4 regions of the Streptomyces sp. NPDC026500 genome follow, and region 1 is predicted to be linked to each of the others. Evidence: riboswitches for the same ligand, from Rfam matches in the RefSeq annotation. Region 1 holds a riboswitch; each other region holds the start of a gene.
The links. Region 1 has a riboswitch for cyclic di-AMP ahead of ACZ4N5_RS32860 (M23 family metallopeptidase). Riboswitches for the same ligand answer to the same signal wherever they lie in the genome.
Positions count from the first base shown of each region.

Region 2: another riboswitch for cyclic di-AMP. It lies ahead of ACZ4N5_RS27605 (transglycosylase SLT domain-containing protein); the one in region 1 lies ahead of ACZ4N5_RS32860 (M23 family metallopeptidase).
Region 3: another riboswitch for cyclic di-AMP. It lies ahead of ACZ4N5_RS31890 (C40 family peptidase); the one in region 1 lies ahead of ACZ4N5_RS32860 (M23 family metallopeptidase).
Region 4: another riboswitch for cyclic di-AMP. It lies ahead of ACZ4N5_RS00080 (M23 family metallopeptidase); the one in region 1 lies ahead of ACZ4N5_RS32860 (M23 family metallopeptidase).

Region 1 is NZ_JBVHQB010000022.1:118,530-122,595, reverse strand. Features, by position in the region: gene ACZ4N5_RS32865 (SGNH/GDSL hydrolase family protein) at 430-1,215, opposite strand; gene ACZ4N5_RS32860 (M23 family metallopeptidase) at 1,566-2,462, opposite strand; cyclic di-AMP (ydaO/yuaA leader) riboswitch at 2,465-2,624, opposite strand; gene ACZ4N5_RS32855 (tyrosine-protein phosphatase) at 3,267-4,064, shown strand.
Region 2 is NZ_JBVHQB010000016.1:174,576-178,641, forward strand. Features, by position in the region: gene ACZ4N5_RS27595 (hypothetical protein) at 1-406, opposite strand, end outside; gene ACZ4N5_RS27600 (HAD family hydrolase) at 687-1,496, shown strand; gene ACZ4N5_RS27605 (transglycosylase SLT domain-containing protein) at 1,568-2,338, opposite strand; cyclic di-AMP (ydaO/yuaA leader) riboswitch at 2,342-2,502, opposite strand; gene ACZ4N5_RS27610 (CocE/NonD family hydrolase) at 3,169-4,066, opposite strand, start outside.
Region 3 is NZ_JBVHQB010000021.1:85,488-89,553, reverse strand. Features, by position in the region: gene pcrA (DNA helicase PcrA) at 1-890, opposite strand, end outside; cyclic di-AMP (ydaO/yuaA leader) riboswitch at 1,528-1,681, shown strand; gene ACZ4N5_RS31890 (C40 family peptidase) at 1,690-2,874, shown strand; gene ACZ4N5_RS31885 (tellurite resistance/C4-dicarboxylate transporter family protein) at 3,041-4,021, shown strand.
Region 4 is NZ_JBVHQB010000001.1:23,731-27,796, forward strand. Features, by position in the region: gene ACZ4N5_RS00075 (aldo/keto reductase) at 1-536, opposite strand, end outside; gene ACZ4N5_RS00080 (M23 family metallopeptidase) at 760-1,794, opposite strand; cyclic di-AMP (ydaO/yuaA leader) riboswitch at 1,807-1,963, opposite strand; gene ACZ4N5_RS00085 (PP2C family protein-serine/threonine phosphatase) at 2,269-3,366, opposite strand; tRNA gene ACZ4N5_RS00090 (tRNA-Met) at 3,676-3,749, opposite strand; gene ACZ4N5_RS00095 (dihydrofolate reductase family protein) at 3,873-4,066, opposite strand, start outside.

The DNA of each region.
Region 1 (4,066 bases):
CTGCGGACGAATGCCGGGGCCTCGATCGAGCGACAAACGTGCGCGCGGACCTGCCGCCCGCAGACGGCGTACGGCGCGAACCGGCGGGCGCGGTGGAAGGCTGACGGACGGGCATACGGGGGCTCCCTGGAGATCCTTCGGGACCCGCCCCACGGGACTCGGGGCGGTTCGCGGCCGTCCCGGCAGCGTCGGCCGTGCTCCGCCCCGCGCCACTCCCGCGCTGTCACCTCACCGGTCGAGCCCGGACCGCCCCGGACGCGGCACGGATCCCGGCCGGTCGCGCCGGCCCGGACCCGCGCTGCCCGTGACGCCGCGACCGGAGTGGGCCGTGGTGCCTTGACCGGGCTGGTCCCGTGGCCACGTGACCAGGGTGGCCCGTGATCCCGGGAACCCATGATCCCGTGGCCGCGTGACCGGAGCGGTCCCGTCTCAGGCCACCGACTCGATGCGCAGCTTGATGTCGTCCGGTGACAGGGTCCCCTTGGCCGCCACGTGATCGCCCGAGGACTCCCCGCGCAGCCGCCGTCCGATCCACGGGACCAGATATTCGCGGGCCCACTGGATGTTGTCGCGGCGCATTTCGAGCGTGCCGCGCGGCGGAAGGGGCGGCCAGGGCTGGTCCGGGTCGGCGGGCACATCGAGACCGAGTACCTGTCCGGCACGGAGCGCCACCCGGGTGTGCCCCTCGGGCGACAGGTGCAGCCGGTCTCCGTCCCAGGCGCGGCGGTCCTGGATCGTCTTCAGGGACCAGAGGTCGAGGACGGGACAGCCGTAGCGGTCCGCGACGGCCCGCACATGTCCGTTGTAGGTGGCGATCTTGCCGCGCAGATGCTTGAGCACGGGGACGCCGCGGGTGTCGAAGCCGGTCGTCACCATGACGGTGCCGACGGCGGAGGTGAGGTCGACGATCGCACGCTCGAAGCGCTCCGCGACCTCGTCGGGGTCGGTGCCGGGGCGGATGATGTCGTTGCCGCCCGCGCAGAACGAGACCAGGTCCGGGCCGAGTTCCTTGGCCCTCTGGAGCTGGGACTCGACGATCTGGTCGAGCAGTTTGCCGCGCACCGCGAGATTGGTGTAGTTGAAATCGCCCTCGGGTCGCCGGTCGGCGAGAAGTACCGCGAACCGGTCGGCCCAACCGACGAACGCCCCGTCGGGCCCAGGGTCGCCGACGCCCTCGGTGAAGCTGTCCCCCACCGCCACGTACGACCCGATCACTGATCTGTTGTCACTCTTCGAATCGTCTGCCACATCGACCCATGATTCACCTTCGGATGTGAGCTACGCGACCGTAGGGAAGGGTTGACGGACGGTGAGATAAGCCACTCGCCAAGCATTGGTCAACTCTGGAATAGGGCTCGGATCAAGGGTGTTGAAGCAGCGATCACCCCCATGCCGTGGAAATGGCGGGGAATCGCTCGGCGGGAGTCACATGCCTCGCTCAACCACGGTCACGTGCCCGGTGGCGGGAACCACCGAAGGCCGGACCCCGGGGATCATGGGGTCCGGCCTTCGGAGGCAGTCCTGCCGTCAGGAGCAGGGCAAGCGTCTGGAGCTCAGGGGAGGCGTCAGCCGACGGCGACACCGTGCGAGCGCAGGTACGCGACCGGGTCGACGTCGGAGCCGTAGTCCGGCGTGGTGCGGATCTCGAAGTGCAGGTGCGGTCCGGTGACGTTGCCGGTCGCGCCGGAGAGGCCGAGCTGCTGCCCCTCGGTCACGGTCTGTCCCGCCGAGACGGACAGGGACGACATGTGGGCGTACTGGGAGTACTTGCCGTCGGCGTGCTGGATGACGACCTGGTTGCCGTAGGCGCCGCCCCAACCCGCGGAGACGACGGTGCCCGCGGCGATGGACTTGATCGTGGTGCCGGTCGGGACCACGAAGTCCACGCCCGTGTGGTAGCCGCTGGACCACATGCTGCCCGCCACCTTGTAGCCGGTGCCGACGGTGCCGCCCTCGACAGGCAGGGTGTAGCCGGAACTGCTGCTGGTGGAAGCGCCGTTGGAGGCAGCGGTGCCGGTGGCCGGGGTCGCGTGGCCGGTCTTCGCCGCCGAGGTCGTCGTCCGGGTGGCCGAGTGGGCGCCGGCGAAGGCGGCCTTCTTGCCGAGCGACAGCTTCAGACCGGGGTGGATCAGCGACGGGTCGCTGCCGATGGCGGAGCGGTTGTCGGAGTAGATCTTCTTCCAGCCGCCGGTGACGTTCTGCTCGTCGGCGATCTTCGAGAGATAGTCGCCGGACCTCACCGCGTACGTCTTCGTCTTCGTCGTGGCGGACTTCTTGACGACGGGAGCGGTGGTCGCGGCCTTCTCGACGTGCTGCGTGACGGCCGTGGCCGGGGTCGCGGCGTGGGCGCCCGTGGCACCCAACAGAGGCAGCGCGAGCGCCGCGCCACCGGTTCCGGCCACGGCTATCGAGCGGGTGAAACGAAAGGACTTGGGACGGCGGTGCTTACCCTTCGCGGGCATGACGATTTCCTCTCCGGCGCCTGCGGGGTGAGCTGTCGGGTGCGGGCTGGAGATGCCCGGCCGCGCTGCTGCGCGGCTTTACCCCTAGCCTGTTCCGGAGACCGGATCAGGCACGGAACCTGTGGGTCCCCCGCTCCTGCCGTGTACGGGTGAGTGTGCGGATTCCGGGCGGCGGCAGGATTGGGCGTCCGTCCGGATTGAGGCAGAACGTAAGCGAGATGAGAGCGCGTCGACAACTATGTGCCTTATCTGCGCGCTCACCTTTCTTGATCCATGCGGGAATTGCCGTCACACTCTGTGGAATGACGATCTTTCGGACCGCTCAACTCGCCCGGAAATGCGTGCGGGTTGAGAAATGAGGACGGCAACGCATCGTCACGAATATGACGCTCCTCACGCGACTCGGCCCAGGGTGCTTTATTCCAGGGCCAGTTGGAATGAAGGCACCAATTCGGACAGAACCGCCAGATGCGACTTCGGCGGACAACCATCACATCAGGACCTCTGAGCCGGTAAGCGCACAAAACGGCATGCAGTAATGCCGCATCTCGGCATAATTCGCCCCGCCAGGACCGTGCGGTCGGAGGGTCGGCCGACCTCTCGTTAAATTCGAACATGCGTGCCCGTGGAGCAACGTCACCAAGGGTGTCCCGCCGTGTCCCGCCTGGGAGGTGACGCCTGTGGACAACTCATTGCCTCAGGAACCCATGTCGTATCGTCGAGAGCGCGAGCCGGACACAACTGCCGACGAGCGACGCCGAGTCCAGCCCGGCGACGCCGGCGGCCGAATGAGAGGAGCCCCCCGTGACGCAGCAGGTCCCGTCGACCGAGCCCGATCTCGGCGGAGTGCGCAACTTCCGCGACGTGGGTGGCCTACCCACCGCGGACGGCCGGCGAGTGCGTGACGGGCACCTGTTCCGCAGCGGCCACCTCGCCCACGCCACGGAGGAGGACGCCACGTTCCTCGCCTCCCTGGGACTCCACACGATCTTCGACTTCCGCAATGCCGCGGACCAGAAGCTGGAGGGCCCGGACGTCGAACTGCCGGGCGTACGGAACGTGAATCTTCCGCTGAGCGACCCGGCGGACGGCAGCGAGTTCTGGAAGATGGTCCGCGACGGCGATCTCGACCAGCTGCGCGCGATCCTCGGCGACGGCAAGGCCGCGAACCGGATGATCCGCTCCTACCGCACGATCATCAAGGAGCGCACGGCCGAGCACTCCCAGGTGCTGCACGCGCTGGCCGAGGACAGCGTGCCCGCGCTGATGCACTGCGCGGCCGGCAAGGACCGCGCCGGGCTGTCCATCGCCGTCACCCTCCTCGCCCTCGGCGTCGAGCGGGACGCGATCGTGGCCGACTACCTGGAGTCGAACGCCACGCACCGCCGCTACCGGGTGCACCGCAACAACACCTCGGCCTCCGCGTACTCCCCCGAGGTGATGGAACTGCTCAGCCCGCTCTTCGACGCACGTGCCGAGTACCTGACGGCCGCTTTCGAGACGATCGAGGAGACCTGGGGTAGCGTCGACGCCTACCTGGAGCAGGGGCTGGGGATGACGCCGGAGCTGCGGGAGCGCCTGCGCGAGCGGCTGCTGGCCTGAGC
Region 2 (4,066 bases), on a different contig from region 1:
CCTCCGGCAGATCCATCGTGAGGAAGTCGTAGTCACCGTCGAACCAGATCCCCAGCCCCTTGACCTCCTCCACGTACAGCGGGCTTCCGGCAGGGTCTTCGGGGATGTTGCCCAGCATCTCGAAACCGTCCAGCAGCCACAGGGCGTAGTTCCAGCGGGCCTCGCCGGGGTCCTCCGGATAGGTCTCCAGCCCGTACTGGGTCTCGGTGTTGTAGCCGATGGCCACGTACGGGTGGCGCTCGTCGCCGTCGATCCGCCAGATCCGAAAGGAGAGGACGTAGATCTCGGACCGCAGAGGGTCCGGGAAGCGCCGGATGACGGCTTCGGCAGCGGTGCGCAGGTGTTGCCGGAACGGGGTCACCGTGCGCGATGGGCCAGGAAGCCACGCAGCGGGCTCAACAGGCATGTCTCTCCTCGGACTTGTCGGTGCTCGTCGCCGATGTCCGCCGCGGTGCGCGCCGTCACCGAGTCGGCCTGGCGCCGAGTCGGCCTGTGGCGGGGCGGTGTTGGGGTGTTGTGGTCGGTCGTGTGGGGGAAAGTCGGTGTGGGCGGAAGCGGACCTTGCGTGATCCGAAGCGGTCGCAACGCGCTTACCACCGTACGGTGAACGGCGTTGCTGACGGGATACCGGACGTCGTCCGGTTCACGCCGGGCCGATGAGTCGTTCGATCCGTATTCTTCGGATCATGGCCGCTCCGACTGCATATTCACTCATCGCCACTGACCTGGACGGAACGCTGCTGCGCGGCGACGACACTCTCTCCGACCGGTCCCGGGCCGCGTTGGCGAAGGTGACCCAGGCGGGTGCCCAGCATCTCGTGGTGACGGGCCGCCCCGCACCGCGCGTGCGACCGCTCCTCGATGAACTCGGCGGTGAGGGACTGGCGGTGTGCGGGCAGGGGGCGCAGCTGTACGACGCCGGGGCGGACCGCATGCTGTGGTCGGTGACCCTGGACAGGGAACTGGCGGAGACGGCACTCGGCAAGATCGAGGCGGAGGTCGGGCTGCTGTACGCGGCGGTCGACCAGGACGGCGTGGACGGTCTGACGCTCATCGAGCCGGGGTATGTGATGCCGCATCCGACCCTGCCGGCGGTGCGGGTGCCGCGTCGGGACGACCTCTGGACGGAGCCGATCAGCAAGGTGTTGCTCCGTCACCCGTCGCTGTCGGACGACGAGTTGGCGTCGGCGGCGCGGGGAGTGGTCGGTTCACTCGCGACGGTCACCATGTCCGGGCCCGGCACCGTCGAACTCCAGCCATGCGGGGTGACCAAGGCGACGGGACTCGCTCTCGCGGCCGCGCACCTCGGTCTCACCCCAGCCGCGACGCTCGCCTTCGGTGACATGCCCAACGACATCCCGATGTTCGACTGGGCCGCCCGCGGTGTGGCGATGGCCAACGCCCACCCGGAACTGAAGGCGGTGGCCGACGAGGTCACCCTGTCGAACGAGGACGACGGAATCGCGGTGGTCCTGGAGCGCCTCTTCGGCTTCTAGCAGTGGCAACGCACCCGCCGGCGGCACCGAGAAGGTGCCGCCGGCGGGTGAGGGTGAAGCCGAGGGTGCGATCAGTAGGCGCCGTTGACGTTGTCGATGGAGCCGTAGGTCTTGGCCGCGTAGTTGCAGGCCGCGGTGATGTTCGCGACCGGGTCGTAGATGTTCATCGACGTTCCGGCGACGTGGAAGGCCTGGAACGTGGGGTCGATGACCTGGAGCAGGCCCTTGGAGGGGATGCCCGCGGCGGCGTTGGAGTCCCAGTTGTTGATGGCGTTGGGGTTGCCGGAGGACTCGCGCATCACGTTGCGGTAGATGCCGTCGTAGCTGCCCGGTATGCCCGCCTTGGCCATGACGTCAAGGGACTGCTTGATCCAGCCGTCGAGGTTGTTGGCGTAGGTCTTGACGGAGGCCTGGGTGGCGGTGGCCACCTTGGACTTGGCGACAGCCGGGGTCGCCTTCGCCGTCGTGCGCACGACCGTCGACTTCAGCTTCTTCGTGCCCACGGTCAGCTTCAGACCCGGACGGATCAGGGCGGGGTTGTCGCCGATGACCGCGCGGTTCGCCGTGTACAGCTTCTTCCAGCCACCGCTCTCGGGGTGCTTCTGTGCCACCTTGGAGAGGGTGTCGCCCGCGACCACCTTGTAGGTGATGAGCTGCACGTTGGGGATGACCGCGGTGTGGGCGGCCTTCGTGAGCTGGGGGGCCTGCGCCGGGGTCGCGGCGTGGGCGCCGGTCGCGCTCACGAGCGGGAGGGCAAGGGCGATGCCGCCAGTTCCGGCGGCGATCATGCCCCGGGTGATGACGTTGGTCTTCGTGCGGCGGTGCTTGCCTCGTACGGGCATGACGACTGTCCTCTCCGACGCCTGCGAGGTGAGCTGTCGGGTTCGGGCGGGAGATGCCCGGCCGCGTTTTGGGCGCGGCTTCACCCCTAGCCGGTCCGGTGTGTCCGGATCGGCGGCTTACCTGTGGTTCCCCCGCTCCTGCCGTGCGTGGGTGGGTGGGTTTCCGGGCGGCGGCAGGATTCGGCGATCCGCCCGGGATCGACGAGAACGTATGCGAGAGCACATGTCCGGAACAAGACCAGATTTGGCTGCGAAGATCGCTTTCGCCTGGTTAGGGCACGGGGAAAAAGTCCGATTGCGCCGGAATTGGATCCTCAACTTGCCTTTGGCAAAGGGGTTGGTCGAGAGGTGGCGCGAGGTGGCGTACCGGCTCGCTGGTGACCCAATTCACGAGACCAAGGGTCATCAAGGCGGCATGCAAGGCAATTCGGGCATTGCGCTTGCGGCGGCAGGGGGGTGACAAGCCTCCGCAGGACGCCGAGCGGCCCCTCCCGCAGCGAGATTCGCGGCGCGGGACACGTAGGGGAGCGCGGCAGGTCCGGGGCCGGAGCGGGGGTAGGACGGCGGCCGAGCCGGGCGGACGCGGGGCCGAGCCCGGCGATTCGGAGCGGGCTGCAGCGAGCGCGGGCCGAGCCGGGTGGTCGCGGATCGCGTCTTGGTGAGCACAGGGCGAAGTGCGGTCCGTGGCACCGGTGTTCGGCGTCCGGGCGGCATGTCGGTGTCGGGACGCCGCGCGGACCGGCGCCGGGGCGCGCGGTGTGCGGGGGCCCGGCCGACAGGGCTTACGGGGGTGAACTCCCGCCCCCGTAAGCCCTGTCGGTCGGGCCCTTTCAGCCGGCTGTGCGCGGGATTCGCTTCTCCCAGGTTCGGTGGAAGACGACCTCGTCGCCGTCCTTGCAGACGACCTCGTCGGTCGTGATGAAGTCCCGTGCGTCGCAGGTGATGGCGGAGACCGTCTCGACGCGGGCGTCCCACGGCAGGTCCGGGCGGTGCAGCCGGATCGACCAGGTCGAGCGGGCGCGGGCGGACAGCGGGTCCGACTCGTCGATCGTGTACGTCTCCCGCGCGTCCTCCGTGCATTCGAGGCCGTCGGGGTACACGCGGGTGCCGCCGTGGCCCGGGTCCACCTCCAGGCGCCAGGTGCCCGCGGCCACGTCACGCAGGACCAGGCGTTCCGGGCGGGGCTCGTCCAGGGTCGCGGAGACGGTCACGCCGAGGGGTTCGGACTCCTCCGGTTCCCCGAAGGTGATCGAGGGGTCCGACTCCCTTGCCCGTACGGGGAGTTCCAGGGTGCTGCCGATCGGGTCCAGGGTGAAGCCCGCCTCCGAGCCAGGCTGGGGCCAGATCCACGGCCAGTACGCGGAGGAGACGCCCAGGCGGATGCGGTGGCCCGCCGGGAACGCGTAGCCGATGCCGTTCAGGTCGAACACCACGTTCTCCGTAGTACCCGGTTTCCACGGAACGGCCTGGTCGCGGCCTTGGCGCGCTGACAGGTTCAGGGCGCCCCGGGTGACGAGCGTGGACGCTCCGTCCGGGGCGACGTCGCACAGCCGGGCGATCACCTGGCCCCTGGGCGACCCGGACGTCAGCCGCAGATTGACCCGTGGGCGGCCCAGCACCCAGGTCTCCTCCGCCACCTCGAACTCGAAGCAGGCCGACCGGGCGTCCTCCTCCCGCTGGTCCGGCGGCAGGTCGGCCTCGTTGCCGAAGGGGAAGAAGCGGCCCGCG
Region 3 (4,066 bases), on a different contig from region 1:
ACGAGCGCGTACTGCGCGTGGTTGGTGTCCTGGTACTCGTCGACCAGGACGTGCCGGAAGCGGCGGCGGTAGTGCTCGGCGACGTCCGGGAAGGCACGCAGCAGATTGACCGTGGTCATGATCAGGTCGTCGAAGTCGAGCGCGTTGGCCTCGCGCAGCCGCGACTGGTACATCGCGTACGCCTGGGCGAGGGTCTTCTCGAAGCCGTCGGTGGCCTGGGCCGCGAAGTCCTCCTCGTCGATCAGCTCGTTCTTCAGGTTCGAGATCTTGGCGCTGAACGACTTCGGCGGGAAACGCTTGGGGTCGAGGTCGAGATCACGGCAGACGAGCGCCATCAGACGCTTGGAGTCGGCGGCGTCGTAGATCGAGAACGACGAGGTGAATCCGAGCGTCTTGCTCTCGCGGCGGAGGATGCGGACACAGGCGCTGTGGAAGGTCATCACCCACATCGCGTTGGCGCGCGGGCCCACGAGCGCCTCGACGCGCTCCTTCATCTCGCCCGCGGCCTTGTTCGTGAAGGTGATCGCGAGGATCTGGCCGGGGTGGACATTGCGCTCGCCGAGCAGATGCGCGATCCGGTGGGTGAGCACCCGGGTCTTGCCGGAGCCGGCGCCGGCCACGATGAGCAGCGGCGAGGCGGAGTGCACCACGGCCGCGCGCTGGTTCTCGTTCAGTCCGTCCAGCAGGGCCGCCGGGTCCACGGCGGGGCGGGGCGCGCCGTCTCGGTAGTACGCGTCCCGGCTCGGCGGCATGTCGAACTTCCCGCCGAACAGATCGTCCGGAACCGGCTCCGGTACGTGATCGTCCTCGGGCGGCGGCGGGTGTTCGTCCTCGTGGGCCCCGGAGGGCTTGAGGTCCGCCAGGAAGCTGTCGTCAAAGAGGCTGCTCATCGCTCTCCGAGTCTAGGCCGCCCCACTGACAGCCCGCCGCCACCCCGAGAACTCGACCGGAACTCGTGACGCGAATCCCGGGCGGACGGGCGTCCGGCCACAACACCTCACCATCCGTGACCACACACCGCCGATCGGTCACCCCGGGCGAGGGATCGGACGGGCGGAGTCGGCATCGGCATCGGCGCCGCCATCGACGTCGATCGGCATCGACATCGACATCGGCCCGGAATCCGAACAGGCGACGGCACGTCGGCACGCCGGCAGCGATGCGCCACTCCCGAGCGAGCTGCCACCCCGTGCCCCGCGGGAGTCTCCGCCCCATGCCCACAGAAGCCGCTCAGAGCGGGAAGCCGTCGCCGCAGACGGGCGCCCCGCCGCCGCGAGAGCGGCGACGGGGCGGCGCGCCACCCCGCGAGGGAGCCGCGGCATGAAGGGCGCAGGTGCCCAATAGGGGCCGCATTGCGGATGGATCACCGCGAATGCATCACAGGAGACGGAGCACACGGGAATGGTCACGAAAATGTATCGGGCATATCGCACATCAACCTTCACACGGGCCACACCAGTTGGCTAGCGTGCCGGAAGGCCACTCGACCGCAACCGGCGAACCTCGCCGGGCCGGGCGGCCTCCGCCGAGTTCGGCACGCCCACGAGGCCGCCGGAGCCGGGGACCCACCGACCTTGGGGTGAATCGGTCCGACCGCCTTGTGCGCGGACCGTAGGGCAACCTTCCGGAACCACCCGCCCGAACCCGACAGCTAACTCGGTAGGCGGATGACGGAAGGAGTCGCCTCTCTTGGCGTCGCACCGCAAATGGCGTCCTACGGGTACGCGCATCGCAGGCATACGGACCCCGGCCCTCGCCACGGCGGCCCTCACCTCCGTGGCCCTGCTCTCCCAGACGGCGAACGCCGCCCCCTCGGCCGAGCCCAAACCCAGCATCGAAGAGGTCTCGAAGAAGGTCAACGACCTCTACCACCAGGCCGAGACGGCCACCGACAAGTACAACGCGACCAGGGAGAAGACCGCCAAGCAGCGGAAGCGCGTCGACACCCTGCTCGACGACGTCGCCCAGCGCACCGAGAAGCTCAACACCGCGCGCGAGGAGCTGGGTTCCTTCGCCGCGGCGCAGTACCGCACCGGGGCCGCGGCGCCCAGCACCGCGACACTGCTGCTCGCCGACAACCCGCAGGACTACTTCGACCAGACCCAGCTGATGAGCCGTCTGACGACCCGCCAGAAGGCGGCCGTGGACGACTACATCACGGAGCAGGCCGCCACCACCAAGAAGCGCGCGGAGGCCAGTCGGAGCCTGCAGTCGCTGACCGCCTCGCAGAACGCGCTCAGGACGTCCAAGGCCGCGGTGCAGCGCAAGCTCAGCGAGGCCCGCAGCCTGCTCTCGAAGCTCGACGCCGAGGAGAAGGCGCGGCTGGCGGCGATCGAGAAGAAGAAGCAGGAGCAGGCCACGGCCAAGGCGGCCGAGCTGGCACGGCAGCAGGCGGCCGCCGAGAAGGCCGCCCAGCAGCAGTCGTCGGGCACGACGACCGGATCGACGACCGGATCGACGACCGGTTCGACTGCCGGATCCGCGACGGGATCGACGGCCACGGACTCCTCGTACGCGACGAAGGCGGCCAAGGCGCTCTCCTTCGCCCGCGCGCAGATCGGCAAGCCGTACGTCTGGGGCGCCACCGGCCCGGACTCGTACGACTGCTCGGGCCTGACCCAGGCCGCCTGGAGGGCCGCCGGCGTCAGCCTTCCGCGCGTCACCTACGACCAGGTGAACGCGGGGACGACGGTCTCCCTCGCTGACGCCCAGCCCGGTGACCTGGTCTTCTTCTACAGCGACATCAGCCACGTCGGCCTCTACATCGGCAACGGCATGATGATCCACGCACCGAAGCCGGGAGCGTACGTCCGCGAGGAATCGATCTACTACGACGGCACCTCGGCGATCCACAGCGTGGTGCGCCCGGCGTAGACCGGGGCGCGAGCGCCCTTCGCGAGGCACGCGCGCGTGGAGCGGCTGAAGCCCCACGCGCGCGTGCCCCGCATTTCGTACCCCCCGCACGCGTGCCCGGTGTTTTCGTGCGCCCCACGCGCGTGCCCCGCCGGCAACCGGTGCGGAGATCCCTAGCATCGGGCGCATGCCAGACACACCGGACATGCCGGACACCGCTTCGTTCCGCGCCTGGTGGGCGGGGCGGTCGCCCGCCGCCGGGACCGCCGTCATGGCCACCGGCATCATCTCGATCGGGCTGCACCTGACCGGCTACGAGACCCTCTCCCGGATCGCGCTGGTCCTCGCGTCGCTCGCCTGGCTCGGGCTCGCCGCGGACTTCCTCGTCCGGCTGGTGGGCGACCGGGAGCAATGGATGCGGCAGGCCGGCACGCCGGCCGGGCTCAACGCGGTCGCGGCGACCACCGTGCTCGGCACCCGGATCTCCGAACTGGGGTGGCAGGGCCTCGCCGAGGCCCTGCTCGCACTGTCGGCGGCGCTCTGGCCGATCCTGCTCGTCGCCGTCGTACGGCACTGGCGGCGCCGTATGGCGGGAGAGGTGTTCCTCGTCTGCGTGGCCACGCAGGGGCTCTCGGTCCTCGGCTCGACGATCGCCGGCGCCGTGGGCTCGGACTGGCTGGCGCACGCCGCGATGGTGCTGTTCTGGCTGGGGATCGTGCTCTACGGGGTGTCGTTCGGGCACTTCGACCTGTGGGAGGTGAAGCGGGGTGCCGGGGACCACTGGGTGGCGGGCGGCGCGCTCGCGATCTCGGCGCTGGCCGGGGCGGGACTCGTCGCCGCGCACCACGTGAACATCTACCTGTGGAACAACGACGACCAGGGCGTCCTGCGCGCCGCGACCGGCACACTGCTCGTGCTCGACCTCACCTGTTACTGCGTGCTGCTCGTCACGGAGGCGGTGTGGCCGCGCCCGCGGTACGACGCACGGCGCTGGGCGACCGTCTTCCCGATGGGGATGACCGCGGTGGCCACCCTCTCGGTCGCGGCCGCCCTCGACGTCTTCTGGCTCAAGGGGCCGGGGCAGGTCCTGCTGTGGATCGCGGTGGCGGTATGGCTCGCGATCGCCACGGGCGCCGCCCTCGCCGTCAGGTCCGCGGCGCGGAGGTGACGGCGCCGCTCAAGCGCCTCACGGAGGCGAGGGGCCGCTCAAGCC
Region 4 (4,066 bases), on a different contig from region 1:
GCGACGTAGCGCGCGAGGCCCTCGCGGTCGGAGAACTCCAGGGACTCCCGGAGCCGCTCCGGCGAGATGTTGGAGGCGGCGATGTGCCGCACCTTGCCGGCCCTCACCAGTTCGTCGAGGGCGCCGATGATCTCGTCGACCGGCACCTCCGGCTTGTCGAAGTGCGTGTAGTAGAGGTCGATGTGGTCGGTGCCCAGACGGCGCAGCGACGCGTCGGCCGCGGCCTTGATGTTGGCACCGGACAGCCCGGGGTACGCGGGGTGCTGGCTGACCTTGGTGGCGACCACGATCTCCGCACGGTTGCCGCGGGTCTTCAGCCACTTGCCGATGATGGTCTCGGACTCGCCGCCCTCGTTGCCCTCGACCCACGCCGAGTAGGAGTCGGCGGTGTCGAGGAAGTTGCCGCCGGCGGCCGCGTAGGCGTCGAGCACGGCGAAGGACCGGGTCTCGTCGGCCGTCCAGCCGAAGACGTTGCCGCCGAGGGAGAGCGGGAAGACCTCGAGGTCGGACGAACCGAGCTTGCGAAGAGAAGTCATGTACGACGTCAACACCCGTGCCGGATGCATGTATTCCGCGCTCACTCCGGACGGGCCGGTGCGCGCAGGCGTCCGTATCCGCCTGACCGGCGGTCCTGACGTCGGGGGGGATGACGTCAGGGCCGCCGGAGATCGGGGAGGACATGCGTACGGCACGCGTCAGGGGTCACACCCGCCCGCGTCGGACGCCGTACGGCTCGTACGGCTCAGGAGCCCGTACGGATCAGGGGTTGAGGCCCTTGCTCTGGAGCCACGCCATCGGGTCGATGCCGGTGGCGGCGCCGCCGGGGTGCACTTCGAGGTGCAGGTGCGGCCCGGTGACGTTGCCCGTCGCGCCCACGCGTCCGATGACATCACCCGTGGCGACCTTCTGGCCCACGCTGACGCTGATCGACGACTGGTGGCAGAACCACAGCTCCGTACCGTCGTCGAGGGTGAGGATCGTGCGGTAGCCGTACGAACCCGCCCAGCCGGCCTCGGTGATGGTGCCGCTGTGGATCGCCTTGATGAGCGTGCCGGTGGGCGCCGCGAAGTCGAGGCCGGTGTGGTAGCCGGAGGACCACATGGAGCCGGCCTCGCCGAAGCGCGAGGTCAGGGTGTACGAGGAGGTCGGCAGCGAGTAGCTCTTGGCGAGCTCGGCGAGTCGCTCGGTCTCGGCCTTCGCCTTGGCCTCCTCCTCCGCCTTCTGCTTCGCGGCGGCGGCCTTGGCCTCCGCGTCGTCCTGTTGCTTGGCGGCGAGCGCGACGGCCTTCTTCGCGGCGGCGGCCTGGGCTGCCTGCTGCGTGGCGGTGTCGGCCTGGTTCTGCTGCGACTGGGCCTGCTGCATGATGCGGGAGCGCAGCGCCTCACCCGCGTCCGTGGCACCCTGCGCCGCGTCGGCGCTGGTCAGACCGGCATTGGTGAGCGGAGTCGTGGAGCCCTTGGGGGCGCTGGATCCACCGTCCGATATCAGGGCCTTGGCGGACTGGGTGACCGACGACAGGTCGGGCAGCGAGATCGAGACGGGCGGCTTGCCCGGCGCGGCGCTGGCGATGCCACCCGCGCCGACGGCGGCTATGACGCCTACGCCGAGAACCGTGGAGCTGCGGGCGAGTCCTCCGCCGCGCTGCTTGCCCGTGCGGTGCCGGCCGCGGACGGGAAGAACGGAATCCTCGGTGGGGTTCCACTCCTCCCAGGGGCCCTCGTCCTTGCCGTAGCCGAAGGTATGTGTGTCATTCGGCGCGAACGAGGTCGGCTGAGCGGGCCGGTCGGATGCCACGTGGGCGCACTCCTTTGCTTCCTTGCCGCCTACCGGGTTAGCTGACGGGTTCGGAGCAGGAAGGTCTCCTACGCGCGTATAGCCACCGTGTTCCCACGGCGGAATACGCTCGATTCACCCCAAGTTGATGGTTCCCCGGTTCCCTTGCGGGATTCGGCACGTGCGCACGGAGCCACCTCTTGTGACGGCTGTAACGACCGCGCTGCGTTATCGAACGTTAATAGACTCAGGCACCGAATTCCAAGCTGTTCGGGCTGATCATTAACGGCTTTTGGCCTGGACTTTGAGGTCATGAGCGGTGAAAAACGGGCGAGTTGACCCTATCCCGTCGACACGGATTCCCTTGACGGTATGTCAGATGTTATGCGGAGGGGAACGGTCCGATCACCGTTCGTGACCATGCCTGAAATGGCCGTACGTGTGGCACGCGAAGGACCTCCCGAGCTCTGCGGAGATCCCCTCAGCGAGCACCCGTCAAAAGCGCCGGACGGCGAGCAGCGCCATGTCGTCCGTCAAAGCGCCGCCCGTATGCCGGCGGACCGCCTCGGAGAGGGCGGTCAACAGCGCGTCGGGGCCGGGAAAGACCCGTCCGGCCAGCCACGCGGCCGGATCGTAGAACGTCCCGCGTGAATCGCGGGCCTCGGACAGCCCGTCCGTGTGCAGGAGCAGCATCGCCCCGCGCGCAAAGCGGCTCTGTACCGCCCGGTCGGGCCAGGTTCCCAGCTCGCTCATCCCGAGCGGCAGCGCGAAGGGCTCGGCGCCGAGCGTGACGAGCGTGCCGTCGGGATGCAGGAGCAGGGGCGGCGGATGGCCGCGGTTGACGATGCGGACGACGTCCTCGTCGCGCGGGATCTCCGCGAGGACGGCGGTGGTGAACTCCTCGAACGCGTCAGGGCTCTCGTGCAGGGTGCCCGGGCGCGTCAGCGCCCGCTCCAGGCGCCGTGCGACCGCCTCCAGTGTCGGCTCCTGCTCGGCCGCCTCCCGGAACGCGCCGACCACCACGGCGACGGCGGCCACCGCGGTCATCCCCTTCCCCCGTACGTCCCCGACGACCAGCCGCACGCCGTACGGGGAGTCCTGCACCGCGTACAGGTCACCGCCGATGAACGCGTCCTCCTGAGCCGCCTCGTAGCGGGCCGCGACATCGAGGCCGTCGATCCGCTCCGCGGGCTCGGGCAGCACGGCGCGCTGCGCGAACTCGGCGATCTCCCGGACGGAGGCGAGCCGTTCGTCACCGCGCCGGACGACGATGTTGAGGAGGACGGCGAGAATGGCGGCCGTCGCCACGGTGACCGTCTCGGTGACCGCGTCGACCTGAAGGACGATGCCGAGCAGAGAGTGGACCAGGAACACCGCGCCGACGGCGCCGACGCCGGCGAGGACGGTGCCACGCAGCGAGTAGAGGGGCGCGGCGACCAGGGGTGCGGCCGTGAAGAGGGGGGCCGCGGTGTAGTCACCCGGGGTGAAGTAGTCGTAGAAGATCCCGGCGACGACGAGCAGCGCGGGCAGGGTCCGGACGAAGGCGCGCGCGAAGGAGATCCTGCGGGAACCCGCTGCCGCCGGAGCGGGCAACGGGGCGTTCCTGGGCCCGCGGCCGCCGGACGACGGCCCGTCGGCCCGGTCATGGAGTTCTCCGGTCCGCTGCTCACCTCCTGGCTGCCCCACCCGTCCAGAAGACCCGGAGCTCCGACGGCGGGCGACCGGTGTGGCCCGACCGGGGGATGCCGCCGACTGCCGGAGGGAACCTCCCGGGAGAAGGGGCTGAGAGAAGGACCCAGCAGAAAGGGCCGGGTGGGAGGACGATCCCGGGAGAGAACCGGCCCCGGGACAAACACCAAGGGCCGGAACTCGTGAATCCGAGTTCCGGCCCTTGGCCTTGAGTAGCGGGGACAGGATTTGAACCTGCGACCTCTGGGTTATGAGCCCAGCGAGCTACCGAGCTGCTCCACCCCGCGTCGTTAGGACCAGTGTACGCCATCCGCGGGACCCGAAGCACACACGTTCAGACGCACCCCTTCGGCGGCGTCGGCGGGCATTCGCCGACGCCGTTGCGCACGACACCCGGGGCCGAGCGAGGCCTAGTCGGGCAGATGTCCGTTGGGCGCCTTGGCCCGGTCCGCGTACTCGGGGAGGACGACGACGTCGGCACCCGCGGCGGCGAGGAGCCCGTTCCCGTCGGCGTCCGTGACGAAGGTGTCGGGCTCGCGCCAGGCGGTGACGACCCGGCGCACCCCGGCGTCGAGGATGAGCCGGGCGCACGGCGCGGGCCGGG